Regions from separate parts of the Pseudomonas kitaguniensis genome, predicted to be linked through region 3. Evidence: predicted binding sites of a transcription regulator. Region 3 holds the regulator's gene; each other region holds the start of a gene.
What was found. Region 3 encodes FliA, which starts transcription of late flagellar genes. Its sites were predicted from a motif close to CTAAAGTTTNNNNNNNNNNNGCCGNTAA; they were not measured.
Positions count from the first base shown of each region.

Region 1: a site for FliA is predicted at 4,053-4,080, ahead of ACOZK9_RS08940 (methyl-accepting chemotaxis protein). Genes of this name have one in related genera too.
Region 2: a site for FliA is predicted at 3,915-3,942, ahead of ACOZK9_RS21520 (methyl-accepting chemotaxis protein). Genes of this name have one in related genera too.

Region 1 covers NZ_JBLZPT010000005.1:27,502-33,902, reverse strand. Annotated here, with positions in the region: gene glgX (glycogen debranching protein GlgX) at 1-513, shown strand, start outside; gene ACOZK9_RS08965 (acyl-CoA dehydrogenase family protein) at 515-1,513, shown strand; gene ACOZK9_RS08960 (PIG-L deacetylase family protein) at 1,510-2,268, shown strand; gene ACOZK9_RS08955 (SAM-dependent methyltransferase) at 2,265-2,864, shown strand; partial or broken gene ACOZK9_RS08950 (glycosyltransferase) at 2,931-3,095, shown strand; gene ACOZK9_RS08945 (PIG-L deacetylase family protein) at 3,249-4,010, shown strand; gene ACOZK9_RS08940 (methyl-accepting chemotaxis protein) at 4,163-5,656, shown strand; gene ACOZK9_RS08935 (TonB-dependent siderophore receptor) at 5,840-6,401, shown strand, end outside.
Region 2 covers NZ_JBLZPT010000021.1:31,790-38,190, reverse strand. Annotated here, with positions in the region: gene ACOZK9_RS21545 (nuclear transport factor 2 family protein) at 1-84, opposite strand, end outside; gene ACOZK9_RS21540 (nuclear transport factor 2 family protein) at 141-524, opposite strand; gene ACOZK9_RS21535 (TVP38/TMEM64 family protein) at 529-978, opposite strand; gene ACOZK9_RS21530 (hypothetical protein) at 1,547-2,047, shown strand; gene ACOZK9_RS21525 (hypothetical protein) at 2,079-2,234, shown strand; gene ACOZK9_RS21520 (methyl-accepting chemotaxis protein) at 2,239-3,867, opposite strand; gene ACOZK9_RS21515 (DNA/RNA non-specific endonuclease) at 4,407-5,252, shown strand; gene ACOZK9_RS21510 (glycosyltransferase family 2 protein) at 5,410-6,111, shown strand; gene ACOZK9_RS21505 (glutathione-independent formaldehyde dehydrogenase) at 6,305-6,401, shown strand, end outside.
Region 3 covers NZ_JBLZPT010000027.1:55,738-62,138, reverse strand. Annotated here, with positions in the region: gene ACOZK9_RS23910 (chemotaxis protein CheA) at 1-979, opposite strand, end outside; gene ACOZK9_RS23905 (protein phosphatase CheZ) at 991-1,779, opposite strand; gene ACOZK9_RS23900 (chemotaxis response regulator CheY) at 1,798-2,172, opposite strand; gene fliA (RNA polymerase sigma factor FliA) at 2,343-3,083, opposite strand; gene fleN (flagellar synthesis regulator FleN) at 3,080-3,913, opposite strand; gene flhF (flagellar biosynthesis GTPase FlhF) at 4,019-5,335, opposite strand; gene flhA (flagellar biosynthesis protein FlhA) at 5,347-6,401, opposite strand, start outside.

The sequences.
Region 1 (6,401 bases), on a different contig from region 3:
AATAACAACGCGTATTGCCAGGACAGTGAGATTGGTTGGGTCAACTGGGAACTCGACGACGACGGCAAGGCGTTGCTCAAATTTGTAAAACGCCTGATCAAGCTGCGCATGGCTTACCCGATTCTGCGCCGCGGTCGGTTCCTGGTAGGGGATTACAACGAAGACATCGGCGTAAAAGACGTTACTTGGCTGGCGCCGAGTGGCGATGAGATGAGCACCGAACAATGGGAAGACAGCCACGGCCGCTGCCTGGGCATGCTGATGGATGGTCGCGCGCAGGAAACCGGTATTCGTCGAGCGGGCGGTGACGCCACCTTGTTGCTGGTGGTGAACGCACACCACGACATGGTCAATTTCCGCCTGCCGCCAGTGCCCGAGGGTGAGTTCTGGACCTGCATGCTCGACACCAACGACCCGGCCGTGCTGGGCCAGGAACGCTTCGAGTTCGAGCACGAGTACGCTGTCACCGGCCGCTCACTGCTGTTGTTTGAACTGCAGCGCGACGAGGTGTGAAATGGCCTTGCACGGATTCCTTCAAGGCACACCCGGCTATGCTGACACGCAAGCGCTGGGTCATGCCCTGAAGGCCCTTCAGGAAGAAGGCCTGGACCAGCTGCCGTTACCCGGCAGCGGTCAAACGCTGCAGCGTTTCAGGGTGTTGGCGCAAGTGGCAGCGCATGACTTGCGCCTGTGCAAGCTGTTCGAAGGGCACACCGATGCCTTGGCGATCATGGCTGAACTCGACAGCCCCCTGCCGCCCCTGGGCAGCGTGTGGGGCACGTGGGCCGCCGAACCGCCGAGCGCAAAAGTGCGTGTGCGGCGTAACGGCCACAGCATGATCATCGACGGTCGCAAGGCTTGGTGTTCCGGTGCTGCGGTGGTCAGTCACGGCTTGTTGACCGCGTGGGATGAGGAGGACCGCCAGCAGTTGGTGGCGGTCGATATGCAGCAGCCCGGCGTGAGCGTGACAGATGATGGCTGGAGCGCCGTGGGCATGGCGGCCACCGGCAGCGTCGAGGTTGTATTCAGTGGCGCCAAAGGTGTTGCCGTCGGCGGGCCGGGTGATTACCTCGCCCGCCCCGGCTTCTGGCAAGGCGGCATCGGCATTGCGGCGTGTTGGTATGGCGCCGCGCAACGCTTGGCAGAAGTGCTGCGTGAGCAGTGCGCCAAGCGCCCCGAACCCCATGCGCTCGCGCATTTGGGCGCGGTCGACAGTGTGCTGAACAGCGCGGCCTGTGTGTTGCGCGACTGCGCAGCGCAGGTTGACCGTGCGCCCCAGGCGGATGCTCGCCGATGGGCTCAGCGCGCCCGCGCGTGCGTCGAAGACAGTGTTGAACAGGTAATGCGCCATGTTGGTCGCGCAGTCGGTGCCGGGCCTTATTGCAAAGACCCGCATTTTGCTCAACTGATGGCGGACTTGCCGGTGTATGTGCGCCAAAGCCACGCCGAACGTGACCTGGCCGCCTTGGGCGAGCAGGTTGCCGAAGACGGCGCAGGGAGGTGGCAGTTATGAAACCCAATCCAATCGTCGGCCAAGGCACGCCACTGCATCAATGGCAGGCCTCGGCGCACATGGCCGAGTTACCGCACGTCAGCGTTGAACAGTTGGTGCCCGAGGGGCATCGCGCGGTGATCATCGCGCCCCACCCGGACGATGAAGTACTCGGGTGTGGCGGCCTGTTGCAAGGCTTGGCCCTGCTCGACCGGCCAATTCAGTTGATCTCGGTGACTGACGGCAGCGCCAGTCACCCAGGCTCGACACATTGGCCGGTGGAGCGCTTGAGTGTGGTCCGCCCGCAGGAATCGGCGCAAGCCCTGCACCGCCTCGGTGTGCCGCTGCACAGTTTGAAATGGTTGCGTGCAGGGTTCAGCGACAGCCAGGTAGCGGCACGCGAAGAGCAGTTGGTCGCGTTTATCCAGCGCCACCTCAAACCCAACGACGTGGTGTTTACCACGTGGCGTGAAGACGGCCACTGCGACCACGAAGCCGTCGGCCGCGCGAGCGCAAAAGCCGCAGAGTCGGTGGGCGCCACGGTCTACGAATTACCGGTATGGACCTGGCACTGGGCAACCCCCGAAGACAGCAAAGTACCCTGGCACCGGGCGCGTAAAATCCCGCTGGCACCCGAGGCGGTGGCGCGTAAACGCCATGCCATTCACGCGTTCGCCAGCCAGTTGGAGGGCGACCCGCAGATCGGCCTGCCGCCGGTACTCGCGCCCTATGTGGTGGAGCGCCTGCTGCAACCCTTTGAAGTGGTGTTTGTATGAGCGTGGCCACGCCGTATTTCGACCAGTTGTTTGCCGGTAATGATGACCCTTGGGCCTTTCGCCAACGCTGGTATGAGCAGCGTAAACGCGCGCTGACCCTGGCGGCGCTGACCCGGCCACATTACGCGTCTATATTCGAGCCCGGTTGCGCGAACGGCGAGCTGAGTGCGCAATTGGCGCCGCGCTGTGACCGCCTCGTGTGTTGTGACACGGCCAGCGCCGCCGTAGCCCTGGCGAAAACCCGCCTGGCGGGGTTTAGCCACGCTCAGGTTGAGCAAAGTCGTTTACCCGAACAATGGCCAGCGGGCTCGTTCGAGCTGATCGTGTTGAGCGAGCTGTGTTATTACCTCGACGCCAAGGACCTGCACGGTCTGATTGATCGTGCCCTCGCCGCCCTGACCGACAACGGGCAATTGCTCGCCTGCCACTGGCGCCCGACCATTGAGGGCTGCCCACAAACCGCCGAACAGGTGCATGCCTTGCTGCAACAGCGGTTGGGCATACCGCCGGTGGTGCAGCATCACGAAAGTGATTTTCTGCTCGACCTGTGGAGCCGTGACGGCACGTCGGTGGCAATTTTTGAGGGCTTGCGATGATCGGCATTTTGATCCCGGTGCATAACGAAGAAGCACTGGTGGCCGAATGCCTAAGAGCCGCAACGATTGCAATGGGTGCGTAACCTGGAGGGTTGCGGCGCGACCATCGCCTGGCGCCACTCCCCGCACGTCATCATCAGCGCCCGCCTGGACTGCCGCGCCCAAGGCGGTTTTGGCGATTACCTGAGGAGACTGACTCAGCGCCCTGAAAATCGGCGCTACAAAATGTAAGAGTGTCCAATCCTTGGCTATGCTGTACAGGCCTTGCGCGCAATCCATGGTTGGACTGCCGCTAATCACCGCAGCGGAGCCTGCAGTGACCAAATGAGGGTCGTGCCGCACACGGAGCACGGCCCCGCATCACTCTACAAGGATGTGACACCCATGAAACCTGCCGCCGAAAGCGATGGTCGACGCGCCCCCGCGCAAATCTGGAACAGCGCGCCGCAGTTGGCGCAAATCCCCACCATTGCCCCTTCCACCCTGGTGCCGCCAGGCGCACGCGTAGTGATCATTGCGCCCCACCCGGGCGATGAAGTGGTGGCGTGCGGGGGTTTGCTGCAAGTGCTCAGCACCCTGGAACACCCGCTGCTGTTGATTTCGCTGACCGATGGCAGCGCCAGCCATCCGGGTTCGCGCACGTGGCCTGCCAGCCGCCTGAGCGTGATTCGCCCGCAAGAAAGTGCCGAGGCGCTGCGCCGCTTGGGCATGCCGTTGCACAGCCTGAAGTGGATTCGGGGCGGTTTTCGCGACGATGCGCTGGCCGCCTGTGAGCAGCCGATGAGCCAATTTATTGCGCGCTACCTGCACACCGGTGACGTGGTGTTCACCACCTGGCGCAACGACGGTACAGCCGACCACGAGGCCGTCGGCCGCGCCAGCGCCAAAGCCTGCAGCCTGCTGGGCGCGCGGCTGTATGAATTACCGGTGTGGGCCTGGCACCGGCCGGTGCGCGAAGGCGCGGTGATCCCCTGGCAACGCGCGCGCAAAATCCGCCTGGACAGCTGGGGCGTCGCGCGCAAACTTCACGCCACCCACGCGTACGCCAGCCAATTGGCCGGCGACCCGCACATCGGCCTGGCACCGATGCTCGCCCAAGAGCTGCTGGAGCGCATACGCGAACCGTATGAAATCGTGTTTGCCTAGCGCGTGGCGTATTACCGCGTGTAAAAGCCTGCAGCGGCAACGCTCAAGTCGCCATCGGGCAGGCCGATAAGCTGGTGCGATCGAAGCACCTGCGGGCCATGGTGGCACGCCGCATGCTTTGTTGATGGCTCGACCACACGGAGTATGAGTGAATGCCTGTCCACACGCGTTTTTTGGCGCATTACCGCAAGGCCGATCGCATCATGCTGGCGTTGATCTGGCTGATGTTCGGGTTTTCACTGGGGCTGGCGTTCTGGCACGACACATTGATCCAGGCCGTGATCGTCGGCGGTGGCACCAGCGTGGTGCTGACGGCGCTGTACCGCGCGCTCAGCGGCACTCGCTTGATGCGCTGCTTGCTCGGCGCCGGCTTGATGGTGATGGCCGCCCTGCACATCAACCAATCCTGGGGCATGATCGAATCGCACTTCGGGATTTTCGCGTTGCTCGCGGTGCTGACGTTTTACCGCGACTGGCTGCCGATACTGGTGGCTGCGGCGACCATCGCCGTGCACCACGTGGTTTTTCACGTCCTGCAACACCAAGGCTTCCCGGTGTTTGTGATGGAACATCACGGCGGCTGGAGCATGGTGTTCCTCCACGCGTTCTACGTGGTGATGGAGAGCGTCGCCCTGCTCTACCTCGCCATTCATAGCCACGCCGAAGCCGTCGAGAGCCAGGAGATGCTCGAGAAGATGCTCGCTGTGACCTCCCAACTCACCGTCGAAAATGCCGAGGGTGAAGGCAAGGTGCATGTGTCCCTTGCCAAACGTTTCGACCATTTCCTGCAACAAATCACCCACCTGATCGACGGCGTTACCCGCGACTCCCAAGGCCTTGGCCAACTCGGCCAGGAACTCGCCAGCGCCAGCGGCACCCTGGAAAAAGGCGCGCGGCATCAATTGGCGGAAATCACTCAGATGAGCGATTCGATGCAGCGCATGGAAGACGCGATGGGCCACATCACCGTACACGTCGAGCATGCGGTGGAACACGCAGGCCAAGCCAGCAAGCAAATTATCCGCGGGCAGGAAAGTGTCGGCCGAGCGCAGCAAGAAATCACCCAGTTGGCGGCGCGCATCAACGTTACTAACCAAACCGTACAGGGCTTGGCGATCCAGGCAGAGCAAATCGGCTCTGTACTCGAAGTGATCAGCAGCATCGCCAACCAAACCAACCTGCTCGCACTCAACGCCGCCATCGAAGCCGCGCGCGCCGGTGAACAAGGCCGTGGCTTCGCCGTGGTGGCTGATGAGGTGCGCAGCCTGGCCCAGCGCACGGCGGTGTCCACTCAGGAAATCAAACAGATTATCGAGGGTTTGCAGCAAGGCAGCCGCGACGCAGTACAGGCCATGCACGACAGCCAGCAAGGCGTGGAGCGCTGCGTGCAAGACAGCCAATTGGCGGTTCAGATGCTGCAAGCGGTGGGAAGCGACATTGCGCATATCGATCAATTGAACGGGCAGATTGTGACCACTACGCGCGAGCAATCAATGGCGAACCAAGAGATCGTGGGCCGTTTGCAGTCCGTGCAAAGCGTTGCGCAGAGCACCGCGGACGACGTGGAAACACTGGCGCGCAGCAGTGAACGGCTGCCGCCGATTGCGATGCGCCTGGATGCGCTGGGGCGCAGGTTTCATCAGTAACCGCTAAAACGCTGCGAGGTTCATCACACATCCCGATAAACCTTGACCGGCCCCTCCATAAAGGCGCTCACCGCGGCCCGACATCTGAGGCCGGTTTTGCTTGGCGGGCTTTTTCGCGGTAACAAATCCTGACATACTTGTTGGTAATGATTCTTATAATTATTATCAATACAGAGCCCCGTCATGTCGATTTGCACCACCCCGCCACGTACCTTCCGCCCCGCTCGCGATTTGTTGGCGATGGCTATATGCATGGCCAGCCTGGCGCCGGCCTTCGCCGAAGAAATCAGTAGCCCACCGGAAAACGCCAAAGCGGCCACGCTGGAACTGGGCGCCACCGAGATCACCAGCAGCCAACTCGGCAGCATTACTGAAGGCTCCGAGTCCTACACCACTGGCGCGATGTCGACTGCGACCAAACTCCCGCTGACCCAGCGTGAAACCCCGCAATCGGTCACGGTGATCACGCGTCAGCGCATGGATGACCAGGCGATGACCAGCATCAATGATGTGGTCAAAGCGACGCCCGGTTTATTCCTGAATTTTTCCAACGGGCCAGGACGGCAGTCGTACACGGCGCGCGGTTTCGACATCGACAACCTGATGTATGACGGCATTCCGAGCGGCTACAGCGGCGCCACAATCGGCGCACAGCCGAACCTGGCGATGTTTGATCGCGTCGAGGTCGTACGCGGCGCCACCGGCCTGGTGACGGGTGCGGGCAACCCTTCGGCCGCCATCAACA
Region 2 (6,401 bases), on a different contig from region 3:
ACGCAGGCCGTCTGCGTATTGCTGGGCCACGGCGACAACGGCGTTGTAGTCCTGGGTGGGTACTGCTTTGATGTTTTTGCTCATGGTCAAACTCCTTTGCAGGGTTTTGGCGCCAATGGGGCGCGGTTCAAGCGGGTGGGTTAAGGCGCAACGTGGGTGTGGTAGATCTTGCTGATGACGGTCCACTTTCCATCAACCTTCAGCAGGTTGAAGAAGTCGGTGAAGCAGAAGCCGGAGATGTCATTGGTATCGATACGTGCGCTGGCAGCGGTGCCGACGATATCGACATTGACGATGGCAGCTTTGGCTTCCGGTGACGGGCGGAAGGCGCTGTCGATGATGTCGAACAGACCCTGGATCGGGCCTCCGGTCAGCTTGCCTTCGCCATCTACACCAAAGAGGGTGGCCTGCTCGCTGAAGGCAGGCTTCATGAGGCTGCTCTTGGCTTGCTTGCCACCTTCGTTGTAGTGGTTCAGCACCATGACGATGGCGTTGTAGTCTTCGACGTAAGTTGGGTTGCTCATGGTGTTACTCCTGGTTTGAAGAGGGTTGAAGAAGGGCTTGGTTGATTGCTTTGCGTGCATATCGAGCGACGGTCAGTAAGGCGATCAGTGCAACGACCAGACCCGCCCAAGTCATCAACTGAGTCGAGCGATTGGTCGTTACCTCGCCACTGATTATCTGTGCGGCATCAGCTGCCAGAGAGCCCAGGTACGCATACAGAAATGTTCCAGGAAGCAGGCCGATCCAGGTCGTCAGCGGGAAATCCCGACGTGCGATTCGGCAGGCTCCGAGTCCGTAGCTCATCGGAGCGAATGGCACGATGGACGCCAGGCGCAAGAGAAAAATCATCCGAAAACCTCCAGACTCGATAGCGTGGTCGACCGCCTCTGATGTCGGGCTTTTCGCCATACATCCTTTGACCCAGGGCCGCAGCAGCGATCTGCCCAAGGCGAACGCGAGCGCTGCAGACAGCAAGCCAGCGGGCGAGATGAGCAGCGTTTCTCATTCATTCGGTCGGAATGCTTCCCGCCCAGCACATCACCCGAAAGCCATTTAATTAGCGATCGCTACATATTACGTGCATTTTATAGTGATCACTACAGTTAGTGTCAAGGCATTTGCTGTGGGTGTTGGGTAAGCCGAAGTGGACAATTTTGCGGTCATGACGCAGTTGAAGCGGCTGGGTTACGACGGCTATAACCCTGTGATCATCCCGCTCAAATATGCGCAGCGCCCGGCCTGCCGCGCCGGCAACAGCATCCCGTCAAGACCGGCCACACCGGAGCAGTTGGCACTACACCGATCAGGGGGCGTGCGCAGCGGGGTCGCACAATAATTGGCCGATTAAATTTGTGGCGTTGCTGACGAGCTTTTACTCGTCATGTCGTTGTTTTTTTACTATTATCGTTTATCTGCGCACTCAGGGAAGAGAGGCTGAGCGCCTTGAGGCGGGTAGAAAATTTACACTCGATCAATCAACGAGTTATTACCTTTGCCCAGAACGTACCGACTCAGCCAACCATAATTAGCTTTGGTGAAACCGATGAATAAAATTTGTGGCATCGTTGTATTGGTAGGTCTTGCCGTCTCTGGATGCGCTACTAAAACGCCAGAAAAGCCTAAAGTCACTCCCGCTCCTGCCGTCGCTCAGCAAGCACCCCCTCAACCCGCACAGCCAACACCCGCAAAGCCGCCTGTGCGCTATGAGGCTGCCTCTGCCAACGCCAGTGCTGAAGGCCCAGCCGCTGTCTCGCCTGAGACCGCCGAGCCGGAATCAGAGACAAAGTCGAACCAATACAGCGCTGAGCAATGCCGTAAAGAACTGGATGTTTTAAAGGTTTACAACAGAGCGTCTTACGACAAATACGAAGCGCAGTACCAGGCCATTGCCAGCAAGACTGCTAAATACATGCAAATTAAAGACTCAATAAGTGCCGATATAAACTATATGGTGCTGCCGGCTTATCAATTTCAAATTCGTGAATTCTGCTTCCGGGTCAAGACCCGTCTTTCGGAACTTGTGCTTCGCCAAGCCAGACCCTGATTACACGCTAGGCCGTGTGGCTGCCGGCGGGGTGCACAACCCTGCCGGGAAGGTGTCGGCACCCGCGCTGTTCACCGAAGACTTGCCAGGCAGCCAGAGCCTGCAAGAGCGCTTGCTGGTGGCCGAAAATGCCAGCCAGCTCACCCCCCCCCAACCGGTGTGGCCGTTAGCAGCACCCATGCAATGATGGCTTAGAGTTTGAACTGCTGGGTCAATTGGCTAAGGTCGGTTGCCAGCTTCGTCAGCTCAGCGGTGGCTATCGCCGTTTGGTTCGAGCCTTCTGATGCCTCGCTGGACAAGTCGCGAATACTCACGAGGTTGCGGTCGACCTCCCGCGCCACCTGCGCCTGTTCCTCTGCGGCGGTTGCGATCATCAAATTTCGTTCGTTGATCTGGCTCAGGGAATCGGTAATTTCGGACAGGACCTTACCCGCGCCGTTGGCCATTTCAAGCGTTTGCGCGGCTTGGATACTGGTCTGACTCATCGATGACACGGCATTGCCGGTGCCGGCCTGAATCGAATCGACCATTTGCTCAATTTCTTGCGTGGATTTTTGCGTGCGATGGGCGAGGGCTCTGACCTCATCGGCGACCACCGCAAAACCACGGCCGGCTTCGCCTGCGCGTGCCGCTTCAATCGCCGCGTTCAACGCGAGCAAATTGGTCTGCTCGGCGATACCGCGGATCACATCCAGCACCTTGCTGATGTCGGTCGCCATGCTCGCCAAGGCTTGCACTTCCACGGAGGTTGACTGAACGTTGGCGACCATGACGTTGATCGCCGCAACCGTTTCGTTCACCTGATTACGCCCCGCGATAGCAGCGGTGCTGGACAGCGAGGTGAGGTCGGAGGTGGACGCGGCATTGCCTGCGACTTCTTCCACGGCTGCACTCATTTCATTGACGGCGGTGGCCGCCATTTCAATTTCATGGTTTTGACGCTGAATAGTGCGCGAAGCCCCCTCAGTCACCGCATGCATTTCTTCGGAGGTGGCGGCCAGTTGGGTCGATGAATCACCAATCAGCGCCAGCGCATCACGCAAGTTTGACTGCATCGTTGCGATTGCTTTAACCAGTTGGGCCGCCTCGTCGGTGCCTTCAACTTTAACGTCGTTGCTCAAGTCATTCGCGGCGATACGTTGTGCGATCGCTAATGATTCGTTAATGGGCACTGTCAGGCTGCGGGTATAGAGCCACGCCAATATTAACGAGGCGGTCACCGAAACCAGCATAAAAACGCCAACTATCATCAGTGTTTGTTGATAAATATCGTCAGCGTCCTGTCCGGCTTTTTTGGCCTTGTCTTCGTTTATGCCGATGAGGTTTTTAAGTGCAACTTCAACCTGATCGGCCGCATTTTTCATTTGGCCATTTGAAATGGAAACTGCGGTTTCCAATTGCTGCGCTGCCACCGAGGCAAGGTACAGCTCCTGAGCCTTGGTGTACTCGCTTTGAGCCTCACGCAGACGCTCAAATGCTTCTTGACCGCGCGCAGTGACAATCAGCGCCTTCAATGACTGCAGGTATTGATCAATCATTTGCCGGGATTGCTGGATGTCGCTGAGTGCCTTGGTTTTACGCTCTTGAGGCTCTATCGGGTTACGCACGCGTGCGTTGTTGCCCCGGATACTCACGAATTCCCGGTCCAGTTGCCCCAACAACTTGACGCTCGGCACTACGTTAGTTTCAACGTATTTTTCGGCTGTTTTTAGTAGCCCGGCTTGCCGCAAGGCAAGTAACCCCATTGCAACGATTATCAGGCAGAAAAAGCCAAAGCACAGAGCTGAACGGGGCGCAAGGTTGAGCTTTCGTAGGAGCATATCAAGTACCAGAGCGTGGGGTGGGCGGGTATTCATCCTTGAACATATTATCGACCCACCGCTGGGATGCTTTAATTATGGGCGTAATAGAGCGTGTCTATTTCTACCGCTCATAGTCTTCCGACGCCCGTCGACCGCTGGCTAATTAATCGGCTAACCCTACAAGCTGTCCATTGCATGAAAAAAGTAGTGCGCTGCTCCTGTTGTTTCTTGTTTCCAGCGGCGCCTCCAGCACATTGACGATCAAGGCGATCATGCCAGTGATGGAGGCGCGAGAGCGCAATCAAACACTGCTGGGGTCGGCGCCGTCTGCTGATCGGGGTGGCGCGGATGTGTCTTGCGTCAGCCAATGTTCATGGCTCGCCACTGAGCTCAGTCATCGCTCGCTACTGACGCCGTTCAATCGACACGCAAACGTTACGCGCGACTTAGCGCGTGTAACAATTGCGTGTTTAAATGTTTATGTCGGCCCACGCTGCAATCGCCGCAGCCGACATGCCATTGATGGCTGTCATTGATTCACACCAAGGAGCTACACCATGCAAGGACGTATGAAGTTTAAACATCTGGCGTATCTGTTGATCCCGCTGGTTGCCGCCTGTACCACACCGGATAGAACACGCGAAGCCGCCGTTGCGACTCAGGCCACGCCACACGCGGCGTTGCAGTTGGATAACTGTTCGGTGGGCTGCCCTACCGGCGGCAGCCCGCTGACGTTGAACCGCCAGGCGTACACGCTGAACAACAACGGCTCCACCAAGTTTGCGAACTGGGTGGCGTACAAAATTACCAAAACCACGCCGGCCAGCGGTCGCTCGCGCGACTGGGCGACCGACCCGGACATACCCGCCGGTGAAACGCTGGACCCGGTGGATTACAACGGCGCCAACGTCGCGCTCAAAGTTGATCGTGGCCATCAGGCCAACCTCGCGTCGATGGCGGGGGTTGCGGACTGGCAAACCCTCAACTACCTGTCGAACATCACCCCGCAAAAGTCCGACCTTAACCAAGGGCCTTGGGCGCATCTTGAAGATCAGGAACGCACGCTCAGCAAGGCGGCAGGCATTGACCAGGTGTATGTCGTCACCGGGCCGTTGTACGAGCATTTTGTGGGTACGCTGCCGGGTACCAACAAGGTTCACACGATCCCCAGTGGTTACTGGAAAATCATCGTTGCCGGAAGCTCGCCGGAGCAAGGTCTGTATGCATCGTTTGTGATGGAGCAGGAGACGGCGAAGAACGCGAACTTCTGTAATTATCAGGTGACCGTGAGTCAAATCGAAGAGCGCTCGGGGCTCACGTTCTGGAGCAACTTGCCGCAAGCGGTGCAGGCTGCGCTGAAGTCAAAACAGGGGCAGTTACCCAGCCGGCTGGGCTGTAAGTAACGTTTAAAGCCGTGTTGTGCGCGTGTAATACAACGCAATCGAGCATTACACGGCTGTCTGTCCAACCGTTCGGATGCGCGTCTCCAGATACTTTAAACCTTCTACATAAGCGCAATGTCGATAGCTCAAGACACGTCGCCACGTAGAAGGAACGGCAATGATAGGAATCGTGATACCTGCCCATAACGAAGAAAAACACATCAGTGAGTGTCTCGCTTCGGTACTGCGGGCCGTTCAACATCCGGCCCTGCAAGGCCGGCACGTTGAAGTACTGGTGGTATTGGATGACTGCACCGACACGACGGCGGCGCTGGTCTCGGCAAAGACCGTGGCGATGCTCGACGTGTGTTTTCGCAATGTCGGCAAGGCCAGGGCGGTTGGCGCAGAGCAGTTACTCGAAGCGGGCGCCGAGTGGCTGGCGTTCACCGATGCGGACACGCAGGTGCCGCCGGATTGGCTGGTGCGCCAGATCGAGTTTGGCGCGGATGCGGTCTGTGGAACCGTCGAGGTAGACAGTTGGAGCGAGCATGGTGACGCCGTGCGCTCAACCTATATGGCGTTGTACCAGTTTACCGAGAACCATCGCCACATCCATGGCGCCAACCTCGGCCTGAGCGCTGCGGCCTACCGTAACGCCGGGGGCTTTCAGCATTTGGTTGCACACGAGGACGTGCGCCTGGTGGCTGACCTGGAAAGAATTGGTGCGCGCATTGTCTGGACCGCCACCAACCCGGTGATCACCAGTGCGCGCCGCGACTATAAATGCCGAGGCGGTTTTGGCGAGTATTTGGCGGCGCTTATGCCTGGCCCTGGCCACCTTGACAGCGAGCCCCGCGTCAGTTCAGACAGTTCGATTTAACGCACTTGATCTCCCGGCGATTTAAAATCGCTAGGGATAAAGGGGCGAATAATTCAAACTTTTTCAGGTGAGTAAAATCCCAACCGCTCGTCAGGCTTGAAGTGGATTTGTTGAACATACGCCGTGCTCTCCCGGACAGATAAAACAGGTACTGACAAAAATGTCCTTTTCGTCCTGGTTCTGGGAGAACTTAATGAAAGCCATCGTTTACAACGGCCCTCGTGACGTCAGTGTGCAAAATGTTCCCGACGCCAAAATCGAAAAACCTACCGACGTTCTGGTGCGAGTCA
Region 3 (6,401 bases):
TGGCGGCAACCGGTGCAGCAGCGGCTGCCGTGGCTGCACCGGCTGCCGCTGCTGCGGCCGGGGCCACTTCAGTGAACTTGCCTTTACCGTGCAACTGGTCCAACAACGCTTCGAATTCGTGATCAGAGATCAACCCATCGCCCGCCGGTTGCGCACTGGCAGCTGCACTGGCAGCGGGTGCCGTGGCCGTGGCGGCGACTTCCGGCAAGGCTTCGGCCGCAAACGTGCCTTTGCCATGCAGTTGGTCGAGCAACGCTTCGAATTCGTCGTCGGTAATCTCGTTGCTGGCAGCGGCAGGAGCAGCAGCAGGCGCTTGCGACTGGGCGGCAGGTGGCGCCACCGCGTCGGCCGCGAACTGGCCTTTGCCGTGCAACTGGTCGAGCAGCGATTCGAACTCAGCGTCGGTAATGTCTTCGCTGGTCGGCGCTGCAGACGCAGTGGCAGGCGCAGTAGCCGCTTGTGGCGCTTCAGCTTCAGCCTTGACCGCGCTGAGGGAGTTGAGCAGTTGCTCGAACTCGCTGTCCGTCACGTCTGCTTCAGGCTCAGCCACAGGCTCTGGCGCTTGCACCACCGGCGCAGCCGTGGTGTCGGCAGGCTCTGCCAGGCGCGCCAGGGCGGCCAGCAGTTCCGGGGTAGCCGCAGTGATCGGCGCACGTTCGCGCACTTCACTGAACATGCCGTTGACCGCATCCAATGCTTCGAGAATCACGTCCATCAGTTCCGAGTCGACGTGCCGCTCACCCTTGCGCAGGATGTCGAAAACGTTCTCGGCGATGTGACAGCACTCCACCAGCTCATGGAGCTGGAGGAAGCCGGCGCCCCCTTTTACAGTATGAAAACCGCGAAAAATTGCATTGAGCAGGTTCGCATCATCCGGTCGGCTTTCCAGCTCGACCAGTTGTTCGGACAGTTGCTCTAAAATTTCGCCGGCCTCTACAAGGAAATCCTGAAGGATCTCTTCATCGGCGCCGAAGCTCATGTGGGTGCTCCTTAGAAGCCTAAACTGGATAACAGGTCATCAACATCATCTTGACCTGACATAACGTCTTCACGTTTATCGGCATGAATCTGCGGACCTTCACCCTTGGCGAGATGTTTTTGTGGATCTTTTTCCGAGAGGATCGATTCGCGGTCATGTTCGATGCCGGCGAAACGATCAACCTGGCCTGCCATAAGCACCAATTTGAGCAAGTTGCTTTCCACCTCGGTGACCAATTGGGTCACACGCTTGATCACCTGACCGGTGAGGTCCTGGTAATCCTGGGCCAGCAGAATGTCATTGAGGTTGCTGGAAACCGTACGGCTTTCCTGTTCGCTGCGCGTCAGAAACCCGTCGACCCTGCGGGCCAATTCACGAAACTCTTCAGCACCCAGTTCCCGACGCATGAAACGGCCCCAGTCAACGCTGAGGGCTTGCGCTTCGGTGGCCATGCCATTGACCAGGGGCGTGGCGTTTTCAACCAGGTCCATGGTGCGGTTGGCCGCCGCCTCAGTCAGTCTGACCACGTAGGACAGGCGTTCTGTGGCATCGGTAATTTGTGATATTTCTTCAGCCTGGGGCATGTGCGGGTCAATTTGAAAATTGACGATTGCACTGTGCAGCTCGCGCGTGAGCTTGCCCACTTCCTGGTACAGGCCGCGATCACGGGTCTGGTTAAGCTCATGGATCAACTGCACCGCGTCGCCGAAGTGGCCTTTTTCAAGGCTGTCGACCAACTGGTGAGCATGCTTTTTCAGGGTCGACTCAAAGTCGCCCAGTGACGTTTCTTTATGCTCCATAGCTCCCCCGTGGCAGCATCACTGACCGATTCGTTCGAAGATTTTTTCAATCTTCTCTTTCAAGGCCAGTGCAGTGAATGGCTTAACCACGTAACCGTTGACCCCAGCTTGAGCGGCTTCAATGATCTGCTCACGCTTGGCTTCGGCGGTGACCATCAACACAGGCAAGCTGCGCAGTTTTTCGTCCGCGCGCACATGGCGCAGCAGGTCGATACCGGTCATGCCTGGCATGTTCCAGTCGGTTACCAGAAAGTCGATGCTCCCGCTGTTGAGGATCGGAATCGCCGTAATGCCGTCATCCGCCTCGACCGTGTTTGTGAACCCAAGGTCACGCAACAGGTTTTTTATGATCCGCCGCATCGTTGAGAAGTCATCAACGATGAGGATTTTCATGTTCTTGTCCAATTCGACCTCCAAGCAGTCTTAAACGCGCCCAGCACCTGGACGCGCCATTTCAATCAACAGGCGTTACACAAAAAGGACTGCCGGGGCACCACGGAACGAATCCGCGAAAGGCGTTACACCTTTCGCCTGGTTGCGCTGCAGTGTCCCCACACTGCCTGTCAGCGCGCGCGCCACTCTCCCAATCGCCCCCGCAAGCGGGCCGCGCACTGGCTATGCAGTTGGCTGACACGCGATTCGCTGACCCCCAGGACCTCACCGATTTCCTTGAGGTTCAGCTCTTCGTCGTAGTACAGCGCCAACACCAGCCGCTCACGCTCCGGCAAATTGGCAATTGCTTCAGCCAACGCACCCTGAAAACGTTCATCTTCCAGGTCGCGCGACGGTTCGAGATGAGCACTCGCGCCGTCCTCGTGCAGCCCTTCGTGTTCGCCGTCCTGCAACAGGTCGTCGAAACTGAACAGGCGGCTGCCCAAGGTATCGTTCAGAATCCCGTAATAATCATCGAGACTCAATTGGAGTTCGGCCGCAACTTCATGATCTTTAGCGTCACGACCGGTTTTTGCTTCAATTGAGCGAATTGCGTCACTGACCATGCGTGTATTGCGGTGTACCGAACGCGGCGCCCAATCCCCTTTACGCACTTCATCGAGCATCGCGCCGCGAATACGAATACCCGCGTACGTCTCGAAACTCGCGCCTTTGCTCGCGTCGTATTTGGTCGACACTTCGAGCAGGCCGATCATGCCGGCCTGGATGAGGTCTTCAACCTGCACGCTGGCAGGCAGGCGTGCCAGCAAGTGGTAAGCAATGCGTTTGACCAAGGGCGCATAGCGCTCGATCAACTCGCCCTGGCTGTCACGTGCCGACTTTTTGTAAAGGTTGTAGCCGCTGGATGTCATAGCACCGGACCTGCGCTCGTGTGATGCACCAATCGCTCGACGAAAAACTCCAAATGCCCGCGCGGGTTGGCGGGCAGCGGCCAGGTATCGACCTTCTGGGCAATCGCCTTGAACGCCAAAGCGCACTTCGAACGAGGGAATGCTTCATAGACTGCACGCTGCTTTTGCACAGCCTTGCGCACACACTCGTCATAGGGAACTGCGCCGACGTATTGTAAGGCGACATCCAGGAAGCGATCCGTGACTTTGGTCAACTTGGCGAACAGGTTGCGCCCTTCCTGCGGGCTTTGGGCCATGTTGGCCAGCACGCGGAAGCGGTTCATGCCGTAGTCACGGTTCAGCAGCTTGATCAGCGCGTAGGCGTCGGTGATCGACGTCGGTTCGTCGCACACCACCAGCAATACTTCCTGGGCGGCCCGCACGAAGCTGACCACGGACTCGCCGATGCCGGCAGCGGTGTCGATCACCAGCACGTCGAGGTTGTCGCCAATGTCACTGAACGCCTGGATCAGGCCGGCATGCTGCGCCGGGCTCAGGTGCACCATGCTCTGTGTGCCGGAGGCGGCCGGCACGATGCGAATCCCGCCGGGGCCTTGCAGCAGCACATCGCGCAGCTCACATCGGCCTTCGATCACGTCGGCAAGCGTGTGTTTGGGTGTCAGCCCCAGCAGAACGTCGACGTTCGCCAGCCCCAGGTCAGCATCCAGCAGCATGACGCGACGGCCAAGCTCTGCCAGGGCCAGGGACAAATTCACTGACACGTTAGTTTTTCCGACGCCACCTTTGCCGCCGGTCACCGCGATCACCTGTACGGGATGCATGCTGCCCATTTTATTTCTTTACCTTGTCTTGCTTAGACGCAGGCTACATGGCTTGGCCGCGTGAATCGCTTGCAGACCATCGATGTAGATACATTTCACGGTGTTCATCCTGCCTTAACCAACCCGTTTTGCGGGGTTGTGGTAGAGGTCGGCGAACATGTCGGCCATCGCTTCCTCGCTAGGCTCTTCTTGCATTTGCACGCTGACTGCGCGGCTGACCAACTGATGACGGCGCGGCAGATGTAAATCATCCGGGATCCGCGGCCCGTCGGTCAGGTAAGCAACCGGTAACTCATGACTGATGGCCAGGCTCAACACTTCACCCAGGCTCGCCGTTTCGTCGAGTTTGGTGAGGATGCAGCCCGCCAGGCCGCAGCGTTTGTAACTATGGTACGCAGCGGTAAGAACCTGTTTCTGGCTGGTGGTTGCAAGCACCAGGTAATTTTTTGACTTGATGCCGCGACCGGCCAGGCTTTCAAGCTGCATGCGCAACGCAGGGTCACTGGCTTGCAGGCCGGCGGTATCGATCAACACCACGCGCTTGCGCAGCAGCGGGTCGAGCGCGTTGGCCAGCGACTGGCCCGGGTCGACATGGGTGACCGTCACATTGAGGATGCGGCCCAGGGTTTTGAGCTGTTCCTGGGCACCAATGCGGTAGCTGTCCATGCTCACCAGCGCGATATTCTGCGCGCCGTACTTAAGCACATAACGCGCCGCCAGCTTGGCCAGGGTGGTGGTCTTGCCCATGCCGGCAGGGCCGACCATGGCAATCACACCGCCCTCTTCCAACGGCTCGATTTCCGGGGTAACGATCATGCGCGCCAAGTGCGCCAGCAACATGCGCCAAGCCTGGCGAGGTTCTTCAATGGAGGTGGTCAGCGCCAGCAGGTCACGCGACAACGGGCCAGACAGGCCGATACGTTGCAGGCGGCGCCAGAGGTTAGCCTGTTGCGGTTTGCTGCCTTGCAACTGGTTCCACGCCAGCGAGCCAAGCTGTACTTCGAGCAGCTCGCGCAGGCCATTCAGTTCAAACCGCATCGAATCCAGCGCGCGCTGGTCAACGGCGGCAGCCGGCGCTGGCGCAGCAGGACGCGGCGGCTCTTTGAACGTCGGCTCAACCAGCGGCTCGGCAGCGGTCAGCGGCAGGCCGGCGAACAACTGACGGTTGGTGGTGGTATCGCTGTCGCCACGCATGCTCAGCTCAGCCTGGGCCGAGACGATACGCGAGGCGGTCTTGCGCAACTCGTCTTCGAGCTCCATGTTCGGCACGCGCGGCGCCAGCGCCTGAGGTGTGTAATCCAGGGCAGCCGTCAGCTCGACACCGCCGGCAATACGGCGGTTACCAATAATCGCGGCATCGGCGCCCAGCTCATCACGAACCAGTTTCATGGCCTGACGCATATCGGCGGCGAAAAAACGCTTAACTTGCATAACCCACTACCTCAGCCATTGGGCCCTACTGTCGCGACGATAGTCACTTGCTTATTGTCAGGAATTTCCTGATAAGCCAAAACGTGCAAATTCGGTACTGCCAAACGTCCAAACCGCGACAACATCGCCCGAACCGGGCCGGCCACCAGCAGTATCACCGGTTGGCCCTGCATTTCCTGGCGCTGTGCGGCTTCGATCAACGAACGCTGCAGCTTTTCAGCCATGCTTGGCTCCAGCAGGACGCCCTCTTCCTGGCCTTGTCCTGCCTTCTGAATACTATTGAGCAATATCTGTTCCAACCTTGGCTCCAAGGTGATAACAGGCAGCTCAGACTCAACCCCCACAATGCTTTGCACGATTGCGCGGGACAAACCGACGCGCACCGAGGCTACCAGCGCGGCGGTATCTTGACTCTTGGCAGCATTGTTGGCGATAGCCTCGGCAATGCTGCGAATGTCGCGTACTGGCACCTGTTCGGCAAGCAAGGCCTGCAGCACCTTAAGCAACTGCGACAGCGACAGCACGCCCGGCACCAGTTCTTCGGCGAGTTTTGGCGACGCTTTGGCCAGCAAGCCCATTAATTGCTGGACTTCCTCGTGGCCGATCAGCTCGTGCGAGTGCTTGTACAGAATCTGGTTGAGGTGGGTAGCGACCACGGTGCTGGCGTCCACCACCGTGTAACCGAGCGACTGCGCCTGGCTGCGCTGGCTGATTTCGATCCACACCGCTTCCAAACCAAAAGCCGGATCTTTGGCGGTTATCCCGTTGAGCGTGCCGAACACTTGGCCGGGGTTGATCGCCAACTCGCGGTCGGGGTAAATCTCGGCTTCAGCGAGGATCACGCCCATCAGGGTCAGGCGGTAGGCACTCGGGGCCAGGTCGAGGTTGTCGCGAATATGCACCGTGGGCATCAAGAAGCCCAAATCCTGCGACAGCTTCTTGCGCACACCCTTGATCCGCGCGAGCAACTGGCCACCCTGGTTGCGGTCCACCATTGGAATCAGGCGGTAGCCGACTTCCAGGCCGATCATGTCGATCGGGGTCACGTCATCCCAGCCAAGCTCCT